Regions from separate parts of the Bacillus sp. JK74 genome, predicted to be linked through region 2. Evidence: predicted binding sites of a transcription regulator. Region 2 holds the regulator's gene; the other holds the start of a gene.

Region 1 (9,646 bases), on a different contig from region 2:
CAAAAATCCATATAATGAATATTTCATTTTTCAGAAAGGAGCAAAGAAGGAGAGCTGATGAAAAGAATTTTACTTAATGTCATCATTATCGTAGCAATGGTCTTACTAATAAGATGTGCTCATTATGCGTCAGACCCTGATCCCTCGAATTCTTCTGATACATACACAGATTTTAAAGATCTGGCTGAACATGAAGACCCCGATGATTATCATATATCGTACAATAAGCGAAAGGGGAGCCCCGTATTGATCATGTCGCCGCACGGAGGGAGAATTGAGGGCGGGGTGAGCGAGATCGTCCGCTCTTTCAGGGATGATTATTCAACCTACCTGTTTGAGGGATTAAAAGCGCATGATAACCAGACTCTTCATATTACGAGCACCAAGTTCGATGAGCCTTCAGCAGTCGAAAGCATTAAGCAGCACCATTATGTTATCGCAGTTCACGGTTATAAAGGCGACGAGAAAAATACTCTTGTCGGAGGAAGCGACCGGAAGCGGGCGAAAAAATTGGTGAGAGCTCTCAAACGAAACGGATTTCCTGCAGAATTGGCAACCTCAAAAACCGGTCTGGCCGGGGTTGACACCGAAAATATCAATAACCAGGCGCAAACCGGGCTGAGTATACAGCTTGAGATCAGCAGAGAACAGCGGGAAGCGTTTTTTGATAATTTTGATTACCGCGAAAGGGAATTCACAAAAACGGAGGAATTTTACCGGTTTGTCCGTACGATAAAAAGAGTGATCAATCAAGAGTATTCGTGAGCTTAAAAAAAGACAAACCAGTGAAAGGTGAGTAAACTGAAAAAAAAGGAGGTTTGTCCCTTGGCAAAACATCACTTTTATTTAAAAGCAAATTGGCCCGGAAATCGCAATGACGTCGGCGATATTAAAAGCGGCCGGCTGGAAACGGCTGTGTCCATTCCTAAGGAAATGGACGGACCCGGAGAAGGCACAAATCCTGATGAAATGCTGCTTGGAGCGGCCGCGACCTGTTATATTATAACGCTTGCGGCGATGATGGAAAGAAGCGGTCTGGATAAAGAAGATCTACATATGGAATCTGAAGGAATTGTAGACGTCACGAACGGTGTGTTCACGTACCAGAAAATCATTCACCGCCCGTTTATATTATTAAAGCCGGATGCAGCCGAAACGGACTTTACGCTCGCCAGGAAGTTAGCGCAAAAAGCGGAGTCCTCCTGTATGATTTCTCGAGCGGTCCAAGGAAACGTGGAGATGGAGCTTGAGGTTGAAGTAAAAGCTGCCCGCGCTTGACGAGTTCAAACGGTCAGCTCCGGGCCGTTTGATTTTTTTTAGCTTTTTGAGACTTGGAACGGTTCAGCAGGATGACGCCCGTGATGACAAAAATAAGCCCGATCATCATTTTGGCTGTCATGGCTTCCTTAAAAACAAAAAAGCCGACAATTGCCGTTAAAGCCGTGCCGACACCTGACCATGTCGCGTATGCGGCGGATAAATCAAGGCTTTTCAAAGAGAAGCTCAAAAACATAAAAGAGGCTCCGATTCCGGCAATGACGCCGAGAGCGGGCCATAAGTGCGTAAAACCGTCCGACAGCTTCAGCATCGTGCTTCCAAACACTTCTGATACAATGGCTAATGCCAGGCAGAGTAATCCTTTCATATCATGTTTCTCCTTTCTACCAATTCATCAGAATGACACCGGCTAATAAGAATACAAGTCCGATGACGGCCTGCTTGTCCAGTTTTTCATGAAACCATTTCGCTCCGATAATGGATGCGAGCACCGTTCCGGCTCCGCTCCATGTTGCATAGGATAAGCTGAGCGGAATGAGATTCAGTGTCAGTGAAAGCATATAAAAGGCCAATGAATAGCCTGCCACTACAAGCGTGCTCGGCAAAAACCGCGTAAATCCGCGGGAGACCTTCAGCATGGCCGCGCCGATTGACTCTGATAAAATAGCAATTGTGAGGAAGATATAACCCAGAATCATATCAAATCCCCCTCTCATCATAATCCTTATGCCTTTTGTTTAAGGCAGTAAAATAAAATAATATCCGAACTTTGCCCGCCAAGTCAAGACATTAGGCCTATATAAAAAGGCCCCTGAAAGGAGCCCTTTTTGATTGTCTTAGTAGTAATACGGATAGTAAGGGTAGCCGTAACCTCCGTACAAATACGGATTGAACAAAGCGCTTCCGACAAGCCCCCCGACAAGCCCTCCGACAAACGGTCCGCCGTAAAAACCAAACGGCCGTCCGAACCCGCCAAACCAAGGGCGGCCAAACCAAGGCCGGCCAAAACCAAAACCCGGCCGCCCGAAGCCGAATCCGAATCCGGGACGCCCGAACCCGAAGCCCGGCCGTCCAAACCCAAATCCGGGCCGTCCAAACTGTCTCATATCACTATCTGCTTCGTATGTGTATTCTTCATTCATAATTTAGGTACCTCCAAGAATAAATTTGAGATGATAACAGAGTATTCAGCCCACCAATTTTTGATTGGGCGTTTATCAAAAAATAAAGGAGTGAGCTTTTGTGGGCCTGTATCAGTCCGATTGGTCAAAAAAACCTCCGCACACACACGCATACCGGGCTGTTACGGATGTAGTGCAGGGGCATTACCATGTGATCGAAGGCTTTTCACAGCCGGAGAACGGCAGCAATACAGATGAGCATACACATTTCTATACGGGCATCACCTCGTTTGAAAACGGCCATTTTCATAGGTATTACGGCATTTCCGGCCCTGCCATCCCGAGGGTTGACGGAACACATTACCATGAGCTTTCAGAGACCACCTTTGCCGCCTACAATGAGCCGATTCAGATCCAGCACGGCGGCGTCGTTTACGATCCGCGGGAGAAAGGACGGAAAACGCACCGCCATACGCTCAAAGGAAAAACGAGAGAGGTTGTCGGAAACGAGCCGATCGGGTGGTAGCGGATGTTTAGCGCTCAGGAAAAAGGGCAAAATGGATAGGTGCCTGAAGAAATGAATGCTATAATTAGGGGGAGATTTATAAAAGAGAGTGATACATATTGAAAAATAAAAAACAGCCTGTCGTCATACTCGTCGGACCGACGGCAGTCGGAAAAACAAAACTAAGCATCGGACTCGCGAAAATGCTGAATGCGGAAATCATCAGCGGAGATTCCATGCAGGTATATAAAGGGATGGACATCGGAACGGCCAAAGTCACCGAAGAAGAGACAGAAGGCGTGCCGCATCACCTGATTGATATTTTGGAGCCGTCCGACACTTTTTCAACGGCGGATTATCAGAAAATGGTAAGGGGAAAAATCACCGAGATTGCCGGTAGAGGAAAGCTGCCGATGATTGTCGGGGGGACGGGTCTGTACATTCAGTCCGTGCTGTATGACTATACGTTCACGGAAAACTCCGGCGACCCTGTATTCCGGGAGCGCATGGAGAAACTGGCGGCTGAAGAAGGGGCGGAAGCGCTTCATGCCAAGCTTGCGGCAGCCGACCCGGAAGCGGCGGCAGCCATTCATCAAAACAATACGCGAAGAGTCATCCGCGCGCTCGAAATCCTGCATGTATCGGGAAAAACAATGTCAGAGCATCTTAAAACCCAAAAACGGGAGCTGCTTTACAATGCGGTTCTTATCGGTCTTACAATGGACAGAGAAGTGCTGTACGGCCGGATTAACGAGCGCGTTGACCTGATGCTGGAAACCGGCCTTCTTGACGAAGTAAAGCGGCTGTATGATATGAATATCCGGGACAGCCAATCGATTCAGGCAATCGGCTATAAAGAGCTGTATGAATATCTTGATGGAAAAGTGCCGCTCCCTCAGGCTGTGGAGCAATTAAAACAAAATTCAAGGCGATATGCGAAACGCCAGCTGACCTGGTTTCGCAATAAAATGCCCGTTTCATGGACAGATATGACGCCGCCTGTTGATATTGAGCAGAAAAAAAAGGAAATTTTCGAGTGCATAGCAGGAAAACTGGAAATTTAATCGAAACAGTATTGTATTGAGAACCAAGGAGGACGAAACATGAAACCGATTAATATTCAAGATCAGTTTTTGAATCAAATCCGAAAAGACAATACGTTCGTCACGGTGTTTTTACTCAACGGCTTTCAGCTTCGCGGCCAGGTAAAAGGCTTTGACAACTTTACCGTTTTGCTCGAAACGGAGGGGAAGCAGCAGCTTATTTATAAACATGCCATCTCCACGTTCGCCCCGCAAAAAAACGTCCAGCTTGAGCTTGAATAGACTTTTTGACAAAGACCATGAACAATGGTCTTTTTCTATGCGCGTCTGTATATTGCAGGCCGTATATCGGAAAGATAAAAGGGGGTACGGAAAATCGTGTTCGAAAGTGAAAATGAACTGAGAAGAATCAGGATTACGCTCGTTTGGATCGCTGTTTTTTTGCTGTTTGGAGCTTGCAGCAATCACGAGACGGTGGTGACGGATGATGACGGCGGCTTGGCGGATGCCGAACCGCAGACAGAAGGCGTGGTGCAGCTGGAACATAATCGTTTCGGCATTGTCGAGGACGGTTACTTAAAAATATACCGCTATGATGAAAAAACGGATAAAATCGAACTGAAAAAAGAAACGGCGCTGGATGAGCTTGAATAAATTTCACAAGCGTTCGAATTTACAAAGCGGGCCGCACAAGCTACACTAAGTACTGACATTGATCATGCAGAGGGTGAGACGATTGAAACACAAGGTGATAATCAACCATTGGGAAGAAACTTGTGAAGATGATTCCTGCTATGAATATGGAACCAGCATCATCGTTGACGGCAAAGAACTGATCAGAGAGGCTTCCATCACAAGCGCTCTGAAAGCCGTACTGAAAGAAATCGGTGCTGATGTGGAGATTGAAGAAACCGTTGAAAGCGAAAAAAAATGTGATTCTTACAAAAAATAAGAATAAAAGTCTAGACTACTAAGCAGTTTTTTTTCATGTTATGATAGACATCGGCTTACACATGACACCTTGAGTAGGATGAGAGATGATTCTCGTTCTGCTCTCTTTTTTGGGCGTTAATCGGGCCGGAGCCAAAGTCCGCTCTTTCAAAAATATGAATTTTTTATAAATCGATCTCAATATGTTGTGTTTTTCTGAGAGGTTAGTATACTATATATAGTGTTAAGAGATTCATTATTTTTGATAGGTCGTGATAAGGATGGTTCAAATCATATTTGATTCAAAGACAGGGAATGTTCAGCGTTTTGTGAATAAAACAGACTTTCAGCTGATCCGCAAGGTGGACGAAACGGACCACGTGGACACTCCGTTTGTTTTGGTCACCTACACGACAAACTTCGGTCAGGTACCGGCATCAACACAATCATTTCTCGAAAAATACGCCCATCTCTTATTAGGAGTCGCTGCGAGCGGCAACAAAGTATGGGGCGATAACTTTGCAAAAAGCGCCGATACCATCTCTAGACAATATCAGGTGCCGATCTTGCACAAATTTGAACTCAGCGGCACATCTAAAGACGTTGAATTGTTTACTCAGGAGGTAGAAAGAGTTGTCACAAAATCAAGTGCCAAAATGGATCCAGTTAAATAACGAAATCATGATCCAACAAGATGGAAAATTCCAGTTTGATAAAGATAAAGAGGCTGTACATAGCTATTTTGTAGACTATATCAATCAAAACACAGTTTTCTTTCACGATTTAAAAGAGAAGCTGGATTATTTGATTGAAAACCAATACTACGAAGAGGAATTCTTAAGCCTTTATTCTTTTGAAGACATTAAAGAAGTGTTTAAGACAGCTTACGCTAAGAAGTTTCGTTTTCCTTCCTTCATGAGTGCGTTTAAATTCTATAATGACTATGCTTTGAAAACGAATGACAAGAAAAAAATCCTCGAGCGTTATGAGGACCGGATCTCAATCGTCGCGCTGTTCTTCGCAAACGGCGACACTGAGAAAGCAAAAGAATATGTGAACTTGATGATCAATCAGGAATATCAGCCAAGCACACCGACATTTTTGAATGCCGGCAGAAAACGCCGCGGAGAACTTGTGAGCTGTTTCTTGCTCGAAGTCAATGATTCCTTAAACGATATTTCACGGGCGATCGATATTTCCATGCAGCTGTCTAAATTGGGCGGCGGGGTTTCTCTTAATCTGTCCAAGCTCCGCGCGAAAGGTGAAGCGATTAAAGATGTTGAGAATGCCACAAAAGGCGTTGTAGGCGTCATGAAGCTTCTTGATAACGCGTTCCGTTACGCTGACCAAATGGGGCAAAGACAAGGCTCTGGCGCGGCGTACTTAAACATTTTCCACCGCGATATCAATGACTTTCTTGATACGAAAAAGATTTCTGCGGATGAAGATGTGCGTGTCAAAACGCTTTCTATCGGTGTCGTCATTCCGGATAAGTTCGTTGAGCTTGCACGTGAGGACAAAGCGGCTTATGTATTCTATCCGCACACGATTTATAAAGAATACGGCCAGCATATGGATGAGATGGACATGACGGCGATGTATGAGGAACTTGTCGACAACCCGCGTGTCAAAAAAGAAAAAGTGAATGCGCGCAAATTGCTTGAAAAGCTTGCCGTTCTCCGTTCTGAGTCAGGTTATCCATACATTATGTTCCAGGACAACGTAAACAAAGAGCATGCGAATAACCACGTATCAAAAGTGAAATTCTCGAACCTTTGCTCTGAAGTGCTTCAGGCGTCACAGGTTTCGGCTTACACAGATTATGACGAGGAAGACGAAATCGGCTTGGACATTTCCTGCAACCTTGGTTCATTAAATATACTGAATGTCATGAAACATAAATCGATTGAGCGCACGGTGAAACTCGCGACGGATTCCCTGACTCATGTATCTGAGACGACGGATATCCGCAACGCGCCGGCAGTCAGACGCGCGAACAAAGCGATGAAGTCGATCGGTTTAGGCGCCATGAACCTTCACGGCTACCTGGCCCAAAACGGCATCGCTTATGAAAGCCCGGAAGCAAGAGATTTCGCCAATACGTTCTTTATGATGGTGAACTTTTATTCCATCCAGCGTTCAGCTGAGCTTGCGAAAGAAAAAGGCGAAACGTTTGAGCATTATGAAGGCTCCACTTATGCAACGGGAGAATATTTCAATAAATACATCGAAAAAGAGTTCTCACCGGCATACGAAAAAATCGCTGCGCTCTTTGAAGGCATGCACATCCCGACAATCGAAGACTGGAAAGAGCTGAAGGCGTTTGTCGCCGAAAACGGCATGTACCACAGCTACAGACTGTGCATCGCGCCGACAGGCTCCATTTCCTATGTCCAATCCAGCACGGCGTCCGTTATGCCGATCATGGAACGGATCGAAGAAAGAACATACGGAAATTCAAAAACGTATTACCCGATGCCGGGGTTAGCGTCTAATAACTGGTTCTTCTACAAAGAAGCTTATGATATGGACATGTTCAAAGTGGTGGATATGATCGCGACAATCCAGCAGCATATCGATCAGGGAATCAGCTTTACCCTGTTTTTGAAAGATACGATGACAACTCGTGATCTGAACCGTATTGATCTGTATGCCCACCATAGAGGCATCAAAACCATTTACTATGCAAGAACGAAAGATACCGGGCAGGACAGCTGTCTTTCTTGTGTCGTTTGATTAAAGGAGAGTTAACAGTGACAAAAATTTATGACGCAGCAAACTGGTCAAAGCATGAAGATGATTTCACCCAAATGTTTTACAACCAAAACGTAAAGCAGTTTTGGCTTCCGGAAGAGATCGCATTAAACGGCGATCTTCTTACTTGGAAGTATTTGGGTAAAAATGAGCAGGATACGTACATGAAGGTGCTCGCCGGCCTGACACTGCTTGATACAGAGCAGGGGAACACAGGCATGCCGATTGTGGCCGAGCACGTCGAGGGCCATCAGCGAAAAGCGGTTCTTAATTTCATGGCGATGATGGAAAACGCGGTGCACGCAAAATCATATTCAAATATTTTTATGACGCTTGCTCCGACTGAAACGATCAACGAAGTATTTGAATGGGTTAAACAAAATAAATATTTGCAGAAAAAAGCGCAAATGATTGTCGGGCTTTACAAAGCCATTCAAAAAGATGATGAAATTTCACTGTTTAAAGCGATGGTCGCATCGGTTTACTTAGAAAGCTTCCTTTTCTACAGCGGTTTCTATTATCCGTTATATTTCTACGGACAGGGAAAACTGATGCAAAGCGGCGAGATCATCAACCTGATTCTTCGTGATGAAGCGATCCACGGTGTATATGTCGGACTGCTGGCACAGGAAATATACAATAAACAAACAGAAGCGAAAAAAGCGGAACTTCGCGAATTTGCGGTTGAGCTTTTAGAAGAGCTTTATCACAATGAGCTTGAATATACAGAGGATCTCTACGACCAAGTCGGGCTGTCTCATGACGTAAAGAAATTCATCCGCTATAACGCCAATAAAGCTTTGATGAACTTAGGGTTCGATCCTTACTTTGAAGAAGAGGATATTAATCCGATCGTATTAAACGGATTAAACACCAAAACAAAATCACATGATTTCTTCTCCATGAAAGGGAACGGCTACAAAAAGGCGACGGTAGAACCGATTAAGGACGAAGATTTTTATTTTGGCCAAGATGAAGAGCAGATATAATATCTGCTCTTTTGGCTTGAGTGGAGAGGTAAGACAGGAGGAACGGGCATGAATAAAATGGATGAAATCATCTTGGCTGCACCGCGGAGTGACGTCTTTCAAAACGAAATGCTGACATTTCAGGGAGTCAACAGCCAGGATGAACGTATCATAAAAATTATGGCTCAGATTGAGGCGCATTTTTTTGAAATCAGAAGAGGCGACGCGGAAGAGGACCCGCGATTTAAACAGCCGATTCCGTATGTCGTCATCCGCCGTGATGATGAGGTATTTGTGTATGAGCGGCTCGCGGGCGGAGGGGAATCGCGCCTCCATAATAAGCTTTCTCTCGGCTTCGGCGGACACATGAACCCTATGGAAGGGGCGGCTTCATTTTCGGAAGTGCTGAAACAGAACACCGACCGGGAGCTGGCGGAAGAACTGTACATTCGCGAGGAGGACAAACAAAACATTGTCACACTCGGCTTGATCAATGATGATGAAAACGATGTAGGGAAGGTGCATATCGGCATTCTTTCTGCGCTCCAGTTAGCGCCTGCAGCACAAGTCGAAGTGAAAGAAAAAGATCAAATCGCCGGGCGCTGGATGAAACTGAGCGAACTGAAAGAGGAAAATGTGTATCAGCGTCTTGAAGCTTGGTCTCAGTTTGTCGCCGATATACTTCAATAACAAAAAACCCCCGTTCGTCCCAAAAAAGGGAGAGCAGGGGTTTTTTCATTTAGTCTTGCACAATGAAGGCATCAAATCCGGCTTTTTCGGCCCGCGCTGCCAACGCTTCAGCATAATCTCTGAAAGAGAATGCGCCGATCTGCACTTTAAATAAGCCGCCTTTTGGAAGCACAATCGCGTCAAAACCTTTAGACACCGCATCGGCGGCAAGCGCATCAGCATTTGCTTTCACGTTGAATGCGCCGATTTGCACTTTATATAAGTCAGCCTTTTTTTTTAGACCGAAAGCTTGCTCCAAGCCCTTGGCATGTCCTCTTGCAAGGCTTTCAATAAAACTGGCTGTTTTCAGTTTGTTTG
Region 2 (9,646 bases):
CGGAACGCAGACAGCGCCCGTATGTGTATGATGAAACGTTTGCGGTGCTTGATAAGCTGAAAGGTGTTTATGAATTGCTTCTGCTGACAAACGGCGATCCCAGCCTGCAGAAAGAAAAACTCGCCGGCGTTCCTGAGCTGGCGCCTTATTTTAATGAAATCGTCATCTCAGGCGCTTTCGGAAAAGGGAAACCCGATGCCTCCATATTCGAACATTGCCTCGGCCTCCTGAACCTGAAAAAAGAAGACGCCATTATGGTCGGAGATAACCTCAATACTGATATATTGGGAGCGAAACGGGCAGGCATTACGACAGTCTGGGTAAACCGGACGCAAAAGAAAAATGATACGGACATTGCGCCTGATTACGTGATCAGCGATCTTCACGAGCTGTTTGCGATTATAGAGAAACAAAAAGAAAGATAATTTTACACGCAAAAAAACCCCATTCTGAATGAACGGGGTTTTTGTATTTCCGGTTATTTTTTCGCTTCGGCTACAGCCTTTTTCACAAAATCGTCCAATGAGACGGTTTCTGATTTCTGCTCGCCGTATTTCCGGACGTTTACCGCGCCGTTTTCCGCTTCTTGGTCACCGACCACAAGCATGTACGGGATTTTTTGCATTTGCGCTTCACGGATTTTATAGCCGATTTTTTCGTCCCGGCTGTCAAGCTCGACACGCAGGCCTTCGCGCTGCAGGCGCTCCTGCACTTTTTTCGCATAGTCAAGATGCACGGACGGTGATACAGGAATGACTTGGAATTGCACCGGCGCAAGCCATGTCGGAAGGGCGCCTTTGTGCTCTTCAATTAAGAAAGCAACGAAACGCTCCATCGTTGACACGACGCCGCGGTGAATAACGACAGGGCGGTGCTGTTTGCCGTCTTCTCCGACGTAAGTGAGATCAAAGCGTTCCGGAAGAAGGAAGTCAAGCTGTACAGTTGACAATGTCTCTTCTTTGCCGATCGCCGTTTTCACCTGCACGTCAAGTTTAGGGCCGTAAAACGCCGCTTCGCCTTCCGCTTCATAATAGTCGTGCCCCATCTCATCCATTGCCGCCTTCAGCATGGATTGCGCTTTGTTCCACATCTCATCATCATCAAAATATTTTTCCGTGTCTTCAGGATCGCGGTAAGACAGGCGGAATGTGTAATCATTCAGGCCGAAGTCTTCGTATACGTCTTGAATCAAACGGACCGTGCGGATGAATTCTTCTTTAATCTGATCAGGGCGGACGAAAATGTGCGCGTCATTTAACGTCATGCCGCGTACGCGCTGAAGACCTGAAAGCGCCCCGGACATTTCGTATCGGTGCATCGTTCCCAGCTCTGCAATCCGGATCGGAAGCTCGCGGTAGCTGTGAATGTCCTGTTTATAAATCATCATATGGTGAGGACAGTTCATCGGACGGAGCACGAGTGTTTCATTGTCCATTTCCATCGGCGGGAACATTGTATCCTGATAATGATCCCAGTGGCCTGATGTTTCGTACAGGTCTTTGCTTCCGAGGACAGGCGTATAGACGTGCTCATAACCGAGGCTCAGCTCTTTATCCACAATGTAGCGCTCGATCACGCGGCGGATGGTCGCGCCTTTCGGCAGCCAGAGCGGCAGACCTTGTCCGACTTTTTGAGAGTTGGCAAACAATTTTAATTCTTTGCCCAGTTTTCGGTGGTCACGCTCTTTCGCTTCTTCAAGCATGCGCAAATGCTCTTTTAAGTCATCCTTTTTAAAGAAGGCCGTGCCGTAAATGCGCTGAAGCATTTGGTTTTTGCTGTCGCCGCGCCAGTATGCGCCCGCAAGGCTCAGCAGCTTAAATTCTTTAATTTTGCCTGTAGACGGCACATGCACGCCGCGGCACAGGTCAAAAAATTCGCCCTGCTCATAAATGGAGACCGTTTCGTCTTCTGGGATGGCATCCAGCAATTCAAGCTTCAGATTATCGCCGATTTCCGCAAACATGGCTTTTGCTTCATCACGGCTCACTTCTTTTCGGATGATCGGCAGATTTTCACCAATGATGCGTTTCATTTCTTTTTCAATCTTCGGAAGGTCATCCGGCGTCAGCGCCTGCTCCATTTCAACGTCATAATAGAACCCGTTTTCAATGACGGGGCCGACTCCGAATTTCACATCTTTATAAATGCGTTTAATCGCCTGGGCCAATAAATGCGCCGTGCTGTGCCGCATGATGTTCAAGCCTTCTTCTGTGCCTTCTGTAATGATTTCTACGGCACCGTCCTCTTGAATCGGCGTTCTTAAATCAATTTCCTGTCCGTTCAGTTTTCCGGCTAAAGACTTTTTCTTTAATCCCGGACTGATGGATGCCGCGATATCTTCTGTTGTTGTTCCTTTCGGAAATTCCTTTACCGCTCCGTCCGGAAATGTGATGTTGATCATATCTGACATCTTCGTCACTCCTTTTTTTATGCAAATCAAAAACCCCGCCCCCTATGAAAGGGACGAGGTTAAATAAACGGAATCGTGGTTCCACCCTTTTTTCCGCGCGGCCGATTGTTTCGGCACCTGCGGCTCTAAACTCTGTAACGGGAGTTCCCGTCAGCTATTACTGGCGCTTATTCCGGCGTTCACAGCTGAAGTTCAAAGGCGGTAAAGACAATGATCCATAGCTGGAAAGCTTTCAGCCTGGGCTCTCCTCTCTTATAAAGCCGGTATCAATGCTTCATGTCCTTATCAATACGTGTAGCAATCATTAATCTTTTATGTATTATAAAATGTCTGTGAGAAAAATGCAACTCGGTTTTCCGTCTGATTTCGCACAGACAGCCCTGCCGCTTACGCAAGGCCGTCCGAGCGGCTATCCTTCCGTCTTCTCGGCTGCAAACGCGCCCAGCGGAAAAAGGCGCACCCTCTCCTGAAACACGTTTTGAATCGTTCTGGACATCATATGTTCCGGTTTGTCCGTATACAGTTCTACCGTCTCAGGCGCAATGGAGATCAGCGGCGCAAGGAGATGGGAATCTATATACATCGGGTGCTCCCGCACAAACCGTCTGTCTATGTATTTTTTCTGTTCCCGTTCTGACACATAGCGCAGCTCCCACAGCGTAAAAGCCCGGTCATGTACGATGCGGACTTTCTTCATCCGCGGCGGATTGGATGTCACATAATCTCTCAGAGACTGGATAAAGTTTTGATATTCCTGTTCCATCCGGTATTCATCTATCGCAGCCTCCGCGTATTCTCTGAGCCTCTCATAATACCTGCCGAGCCGGAACGTCTGAAACGAACGCACGGAAAAAACACCCGCATCAAGTGAAATCGTCCGGAGCGCATCTGAAATAAACTGTGTGCGCGGCTCTTTCTTCGGCTCAAACGGATGATCCTCAAGCTCTCCTTCCATAATGCTGTGTGCAAGCTGAAGGATTTGCTGCTGTTCATCCTGATCGGTGAAGCAGTATGCGTCCTCAATAAGCGAAAGCATATGCTCGTCTTCTTTGCATTCCAAAAAAAACCTGACAAGTATCGGCTCAATAAAGCGCTGAACGCAAAAAGCCGTTTCAGACCTTGCGATTCCGACTTTTTTTATGCCTTCACGGACAATAAAATGTCTCCGGTCGTCCGATTGCTGAATGAGATGTAAAAAAGCGGCGGTATCGTGGTCATCTTCAAAGATCACTTCAAGCATATTTGTCCCCCCTTACGGCATCTGTTACAAGTATATGGGGGATGTTTTTAAAATAGACGTAAAGGTTAGCTTTCACCGCCGAACAAATGACGCACCTTCTTTTTAAATATAACGGGAAGCGATAAAAATACGACGTAAAGACAGATCACGCAGAGTACGGTCAGCACATTGCCGGACATAAAGCTCGCGCCGAGCACATTCAGGACGATCGTCCCCGGAATGATGCCCGCTGCGGTCGCCAAAAAATACGTTACCGGCCTGACTTTCGATAGGCCCGCGGCATAGCTGATCACATCAAAGTTAACAGGCAGAATGCGCAGGATAAAAATATAAAAGAAGCCATTGGTTTTCATCTGCTTTTGAATGGCTTCCATTTTTCCATGACGGCTTTTCTCATTAAAGGCAAACAGCCCCGCCGCAAAAAAAGACGCGGCGGCAGCGCCCATTGAGCCCGCCAGCGTATACATGGTGCCGAAAAACGGGCCGAACGCCAATCCTCCGGCGACGGAAACGATTGATACGGGAAACAGCACAAAAGGCCTGACGATGGAAATTCCGATAAACACAAGCGGCGCAAAAACACCGAACGATAACACCCACAGCCGGATCTCCTTAGGCGACAGATTCAGATATTTGCGGTTTGCCCACAGCAAAAGACCCGCTCCCGCCGCAGCCGCAGCCCAAGTGACAGCCTTCTTATTCCTCATTCCCTCAAATCCTTCCCATTGGACGCCGGCATCATGAACGGCGGCGGTTTTCCCCGTCAAGACGGACAGGCGAAGCCAAATATAAAATCCGCTCCATCAGTCTTGCCGCTTTTACTTCTTCCTTTTCTCCCCGCTGTGAATACGTAAAATGATGCTTCAGCTCGTCTGGTGAAAAATTAGACGAGAAGAAAGTGGGAAGCTGCTGGCTCATTCTGTGCTGAAGCACGGTGCCGATGACTTCATCCCTGACCCAGCTTGTCATTGATTCCGCTCCGATGTCATCAAGCATCAGTACGGGCGTCGTTTTCACCATATTCAGTTTCGCCTCCAACGACTGATCCTGGAGCGAGTTTTTCAGCTCTCTGACAAATTCGGGAACATATACGATCATTGATGAATACTCTTTTTCCGCCAGTTCGTTGGCAATGGCGGCTAAAATAAATGTCTTTCCGATTCCGAATTTTCCGTACAGATACAGGCCTTTGCCTTTTCCCGTTTCATTATAGCTCTTCAGAAAATCCGTCACATGCTGGAAAATGCCGAGTCTGCTCGGATCGGTAATGTCGATCTGCTGAAACGTCGCGCCGAGAAGATCCTGCTGGATATACATGCTCTTCATCAGGGACTTTTGCCTTTTCTGGCGGTCGAGCTTTCTCTTTTCCGGACATTCGTAATATTCAATATCAATGGAACGCCCGTTGATCACAAGCTTCGGATGGTAGCCTTCAAGCAGGCTGTTCGTCCGGCTGTCTTTCGAACAGAAGGCGCACTGTTTGCTTTGCTGAACGAATTCGTACAGTTTATTTAACCCTCTGTCAATCATGCTTTGATTGATTACATCTTTCTGTTCCTTCAAAAAAGCCTGGACGTCTTCGTCGGCCATGACTTGCTGCTGCATTCGTTCCAGGCGTTTTTGAAAGTCAGGTCTTTTCGTCACGCCTTCTAAGGATCGGCTGATCGGTTCCATTCAATATCACCCCGCTTCTCTGTCTCAATAGGCAGAGTATTTTTTCAGTTTTTTCATTTCTTCCATCATTTTTTTCTTCTGTTCTTCAAGATCCTGTGCGGAAAGAGCCGGCTGTTCTTGTTTCTTCCCGGTTTCTTCTTCTTTCATCCAATCAGGGCGCTTTTCTTCCCGGACGGTTTTTTTGCCGCGCGCCGCGCCGTTTGTTTTGCCGTCCGCCCAATCAAGATATTGCCTGTGCTCTTCGATTGCGAGCTTCATTGCTTCCCGTACCGTTTTGACTTTCTTTCTGGCCCAGTGGGCGGCGATTTTTTGGATATAGTTTTTGGACAGCTTCATATCCGTTTTCAGCATGACATAATAAATCAGCACATTGGTGACGCCGGGCTCAAGCTTTTGTTCGAACATAATATCGGCAATAATCTGCAGGTCGGCTTTTGACGGCTCGGTCCCGTCCGCAATGTCCTGAAGAAGCTTTCTCGGTGATATGGTCTCAAGCTGTGCGATGAGTTCGCCGTTCAATGAATCGTCCTTTTCCGTCCGGTTTTCTCTCAAGGTGACAGGCTGTGTTTTATCAATCAGTTCCGGAAGCTTGCCGCTTCTTTCAATTTGGTACCAGTCGCTGGCCGCTTTCCTCAGCGCTTCTGCCGTTATCGTATCCTGTTCATTAATTGCGGTCATGACGACGTGCTGCATGGAGATAGGATCTATTCCGTATAAATATGAAAGCTTTTTAATGCTCTCCCGCACATCCTGTGTGATTGATTTGCGCGGTATCATCGTTTCTGATAACCCCGCCAAAAACAGCTCAAAATCAAACACTTCCTCCGTCACCGTATAGGAAGGCGCTTGTCCGACAGACGCCGTCTCATAGTCCTCGGGGAGCTTCATCACCTCTTCCATATCAGGCGTCATTTTCCATTCACTCGGCTGAAAAGAGGCAAAGGCGTGATTAAACGGACGGGTAATTTCCCTTGCGCCCGCGCCGACGGAAGGGTGCGTGTAAAATTGTCTCAGCTGCTGGTATTTCGTTTTACCGACTCTGTTATAAAGAAAGACATTCAGCATGCCGTCTTCAAAAAAATCATTCGGCCTGAGCGGGGGCAGCAGCTCATAAATAAACATCCGCTCTTTTTGCTCGGACTCCCGGATATACACTTTCAGCAGCCCGATTCCTTCAAGCTTTCCCTGTTCATGATGAATCTTTTTTAAATTTGACTGCATCATGCCCATCAGCTGCCTGTGCGTGGATTCCGCTCCCCACAAGCGGTTCTGCTCAAGCTCCCCCCACAAGGTCATATAAAGGGAGAATGCAAAAGAACCGATCAGCGGCTGGTACAGATGTGTCAAAACCTGTCTGTCGACATCCTGAAGAAGCGAACGGCTTTTGACCGTATAAGGATCTACAGGCAATACGTCATTCCAATAGTCAGCCATGATTCTCAAACCTTCCGATATGTTTCTACTCTCATTTTACACCGTTTCTGCGATCTATCAAATGCCAATTTTGCTCATGAGAAAAGAGCCAGACACAATCTCTTAGCTCTCTCAGCGTTCTTTCTTTATTAAATCTTTCAATTCATCGATAAACACGTTTATATCCTTAAACTGCCGGTAGACGGAGGCAAAGCGGACATAAGACACCTCATCGATTTTCGCCAGGCGGTCCATTACCATTTCACCGACAAGTTCGCTTTTGACTTCAGATACGCCTTGGTTTCTCAGCTCTTTTTCAATGTCAAAGCACATGTCTTCCAATGTTTTTAAAGGAACGGGCCTTTTTTCACAAGCTTTAATTAACCCGCGCAGCATTTTTTCACGGCTGAATTCTTCCCGGACGCCTTCTTTTTTCACGACGATCAGAGGCATCTCTTCAAACTTCTCAAATGTAGTGAAGCGGTAATGGCAGGCTTCGCATTCCCGCCTTCTGCGGATTGATTTCCCTTCGTCCGCAGGCCGTGAATCAAGTACGCGGGAACCGTTATGCTGGCATGAAGGACATTTCAAATTGGATCAGCTCCCATCTGTTTCGTTGCTGTAATGCGGTTCGCAAGCTTCCGGTAAATGCCCGCCAACGTTTCTAGGATGAGCCTATTTGTTGGGAGAGCCGATAGACCGGCCTTATCTTTTCTATTTTACAAAAAAAATGCTTAAAGAAAAAGCAATGCTGTTTTTTTACATTAGAAAAGGAGCATCAGCTTCAAAGCGCGTAATGGCTTTTTCAGCTTAGCTCCCTTGTGTTTGCGTTTTGAAAATTACAGTACTTTCGCTTGTGCCTGTTTAATCTGTACAGGCCCCATTCCTCTCGGTATTTCAATGTTTTCTCTTGTATCTGCATGTAATGCGTCCGCAATGTAATCCGCAGCCACATTAGGATCCAGGTCTCCACAAGTATAAACATCAATGCTTGCATATCCGTGTTCAGGAAAACTGTGAATCGTTAAATGTGACTCAGAGATAATAACGACTCCGCTTACGCCTTGCGGTGCAAATTTGTGAAATGCGACCTCGCGCACCTCAGCTCCTGATTTCAAAGCAGCATTTACAAACGTTTTTTCAATAAAATCCATGTCATTGAGCTTATCAAAATCGCATCCCCACAGCTCGGAGATGACGTGACGCCCCATTGTTTCCATAATCATGGACCCCCCTTAACAAGAATTAAAAAAGTGAATTTCCGAGAACTGACCCGGCCATTTACCACGGGGGAAAGTTAGTCCGGAGAGGTCCTAACCCTTTAAGTAATTCCGAAGCAGTCACGAGCAAGAAGTTCACGAAAGATAGTATACTGTGTTTAAGTTTATTTTGCAAGGTGTGTTTTTTGCGAATATGCCGTTAAGGGTTTTTTTCTAACAAATGTCCATGATCTTTAGTCTACACAGCTGACGGGTGTTTCATTCGCGCGGCGACGTGACGGATAAGATCAACGACCCGGCAGGAATATCCCCATTCATTGTCATACCAGGCGAGCACCTTTACTTTTCGGTCTTCCATCACCATCGTTGTCAGTCCGTCGATGATCGCAGAGTGTGAATTCGTATTATAATCCGAAGAAACGAGCGGCTCATCCGAATAATCAAGAATTCCGTACATCGACGTTTTTGCGGCTCTTTGGAAAGCGGCGTTCACTTGCTCGGCAGACACATCTGTTTTCAGATCGCAGACAAGGTCCACTAATGACACATTCGGAACGGGAACACGCAAAGCAAGACCGTGAAGTTTTCCTTTCAAATGAGGCAGCACGAGCGACAGCGCTTTAGCGGCGCCTGTAGAAGTCGGAATGATGGATTCTCCGCACGCTCTCGCCCTCCGCAGATCTTTATGCGGATTGTCGATATTTTTTTGATCATTCGTGTAAGCGTGAACAGTCGTCATCAGGCCGCTTTCAATCCCGAATTCCTGATCAAGCACTTTGACGACCGGCGCAAGACAGTTTGTCGTGCAGGATGCATTTGAAATAATGACATGTTCATCGGGATTGAACTGCTCTTCATTTACTCCCATGACAATGGTAACGTCTTCATTTTTGCCCGGAGCCGTCAAAATGACTTTTTTCGCCCCTGCTTCAATATGGCTCATCGCTTTTTCTTTTGAATTAAATTTCCCCGTTGCCTCTACGACGATGTCTATTCCGCATTCTTTCCACGGAAGCTCTCTCGGGTCCCGGCGATTGAACAGCATAATATGTTTTCCGTTGACGATCAGGCTGTCGTCGGCGGTCTCAACTTCTTGATCGTATTTGCCGTGAATTGTGTCATACTTTATCAAATGAGCAAGCGTTTCCGGGGGATAGCTTGCATTAATGGCTGTTATTTGAATTTGATCATCTTCCATTGCTTTTCTGAACACCATTCTTCCGATTCTTCCAAACCCGTTGATTGCTACTTTTACCTTCATGCTCAGGTCACCCCTTTTTAATATGCCACTCTAATTTACCTTTATTTATATATAGTATAACACATTAAAAGAAATCCGCCAGTACAACTTGATAAAAATCCACCCTTATACCGATCAATATGTTGTTCAATCGGTTTTTTTGCATATAAAATGATCTTTCTTCCATAAAAAAAGCAGGATCAGCGTCTCAGGCTGCCTGCTTTTTTCTTATATTTGTCCCGGTTCTTTAAATTTGTCATTTAAAATGCTGTCCTCTAAAACGGAAGACACCTCGCCGTACCGTTTAGCAATATGCATCGCGCCCCAGTCACACAGCGCATTTAAAATTCTTTCCAGACTGTGCCCGTATTCACTCAGCTCGTATTCCACTTTCGGCGGCACCTGATTGTACACGATCCGGTTGATGACGCCGTCAGCTTCCAGCTCCC

The links. The regulator NrdR, encoded in region 2, represses ribonucleotide reductase genes. The targets are predictions, from matches to a motif close to AACACNATATATNGTGTT.
Region 1: the regulator NrdR is predicted to act here: its motif matches at 5,106-5,123, upstream of nrdI (class Ib ribonucleoside-diphosphate reductase assembly flavoprotein NrdI).

What each region holds. Positions count from the first base shown of each region.
Region 1 is NZ_JBSJQB010000002.1:157,041-166,686, reverse strand. Features, by position in the region: gene ACWJJ5_RS05675 (poly-gamma-glutamate hydrolase family protein) at 58-765, shown strand; gene ACWJJ5_RS05670 (OsmC family protein) at 826-1,278, shown strand; gene erbB (SMR family multidrug efflux transporter EbrB) at 1,292-1,645, opposite strand; gene erbA (SMR family multidrug efflux transporter EbrA) at 1,662-1,976, opposite strand; gene ACWJJ5_RS05655 (hypothetical protein) at 2,115-2,420, opposite strand; gene ACWJJ5_RS05650 (YmaF family protein) at 2,521-2,925, shown strand; gene miaA (tRNA (adenosine(37)-N6)-dimethylallyltransferase MiaA) at 3,024-3,968, shown strand; gene hfq (RNA chaperone Hfq) at 4,008-4,229, shown strand; gene ACWJJ5_RS05635 (YmzC family protein) at 4,326-4,601, shown strand; gene ACWJJ5_RS05630 (hypothetical protein) at 4,684-4,899, shown strand; gene nrdI (class Ib ribonucleoside-diphosphate reductase assembly flavoprotein NrdI) at 5,159-5,551, shown strand; gene nrdE (class 1b ribonucleoside-diphosphate reductase subunit alpha) at 5,511-7,613, shown strand; gene nrdF (class 1b ribonucleoside-diphosphate reductase subunit beta) at 7,631-8,620, shown strand; gene ACWJJ5_RS05610 (hypothetical protein) at 8,669-9,289, shown strand; gene ACWJJ5_RS05605 (N-acetylmuramoyl-L-alanine amidase) at 9,339-9,646, opposite strand, start outside.
Region 2 is NZ_JBSJQB010000003.1:174,931-184,576, reverse strand. Features, by position in the region: gene ACWJJ5_RS11085 (HAD family hydrolase) at 1-425, shown strand, start outside; gene thrS (threonine--tRNA ligase) at 479-2,410, opposite strand; gene ytxC (putative sporulation protein YtxC) at 2,820-3,650, opposite strand; gene ACWJJ5_RS11070 (TVP38/TMEM64 family protein) at 3,716-4,357, opposite strand; gene dnaI (primosomal protein DnaI) at 4,389-5,324, opposite strand; gene ACWJJ5_RS11060 (replication initiation and membrane attachment family protein) at 5,349-6,758, opposite strand; gene nrdR (transcriptional regulator NrdR) at 6,870-7,328, opposite strand; gene speD (adenosylmethionine decarboxylase) at 7,577-7,957, opposite strand; gene ACWJJ5_RS11045 (glyceraldehyde-3-phosphate dehydrogenase) at 8,196-9,218, opposite strand; gene ACWJJ5_RS11040 (winged helix-turn-helix transcriptional regulator) at 9,426-9,646, opposite strand, start outside.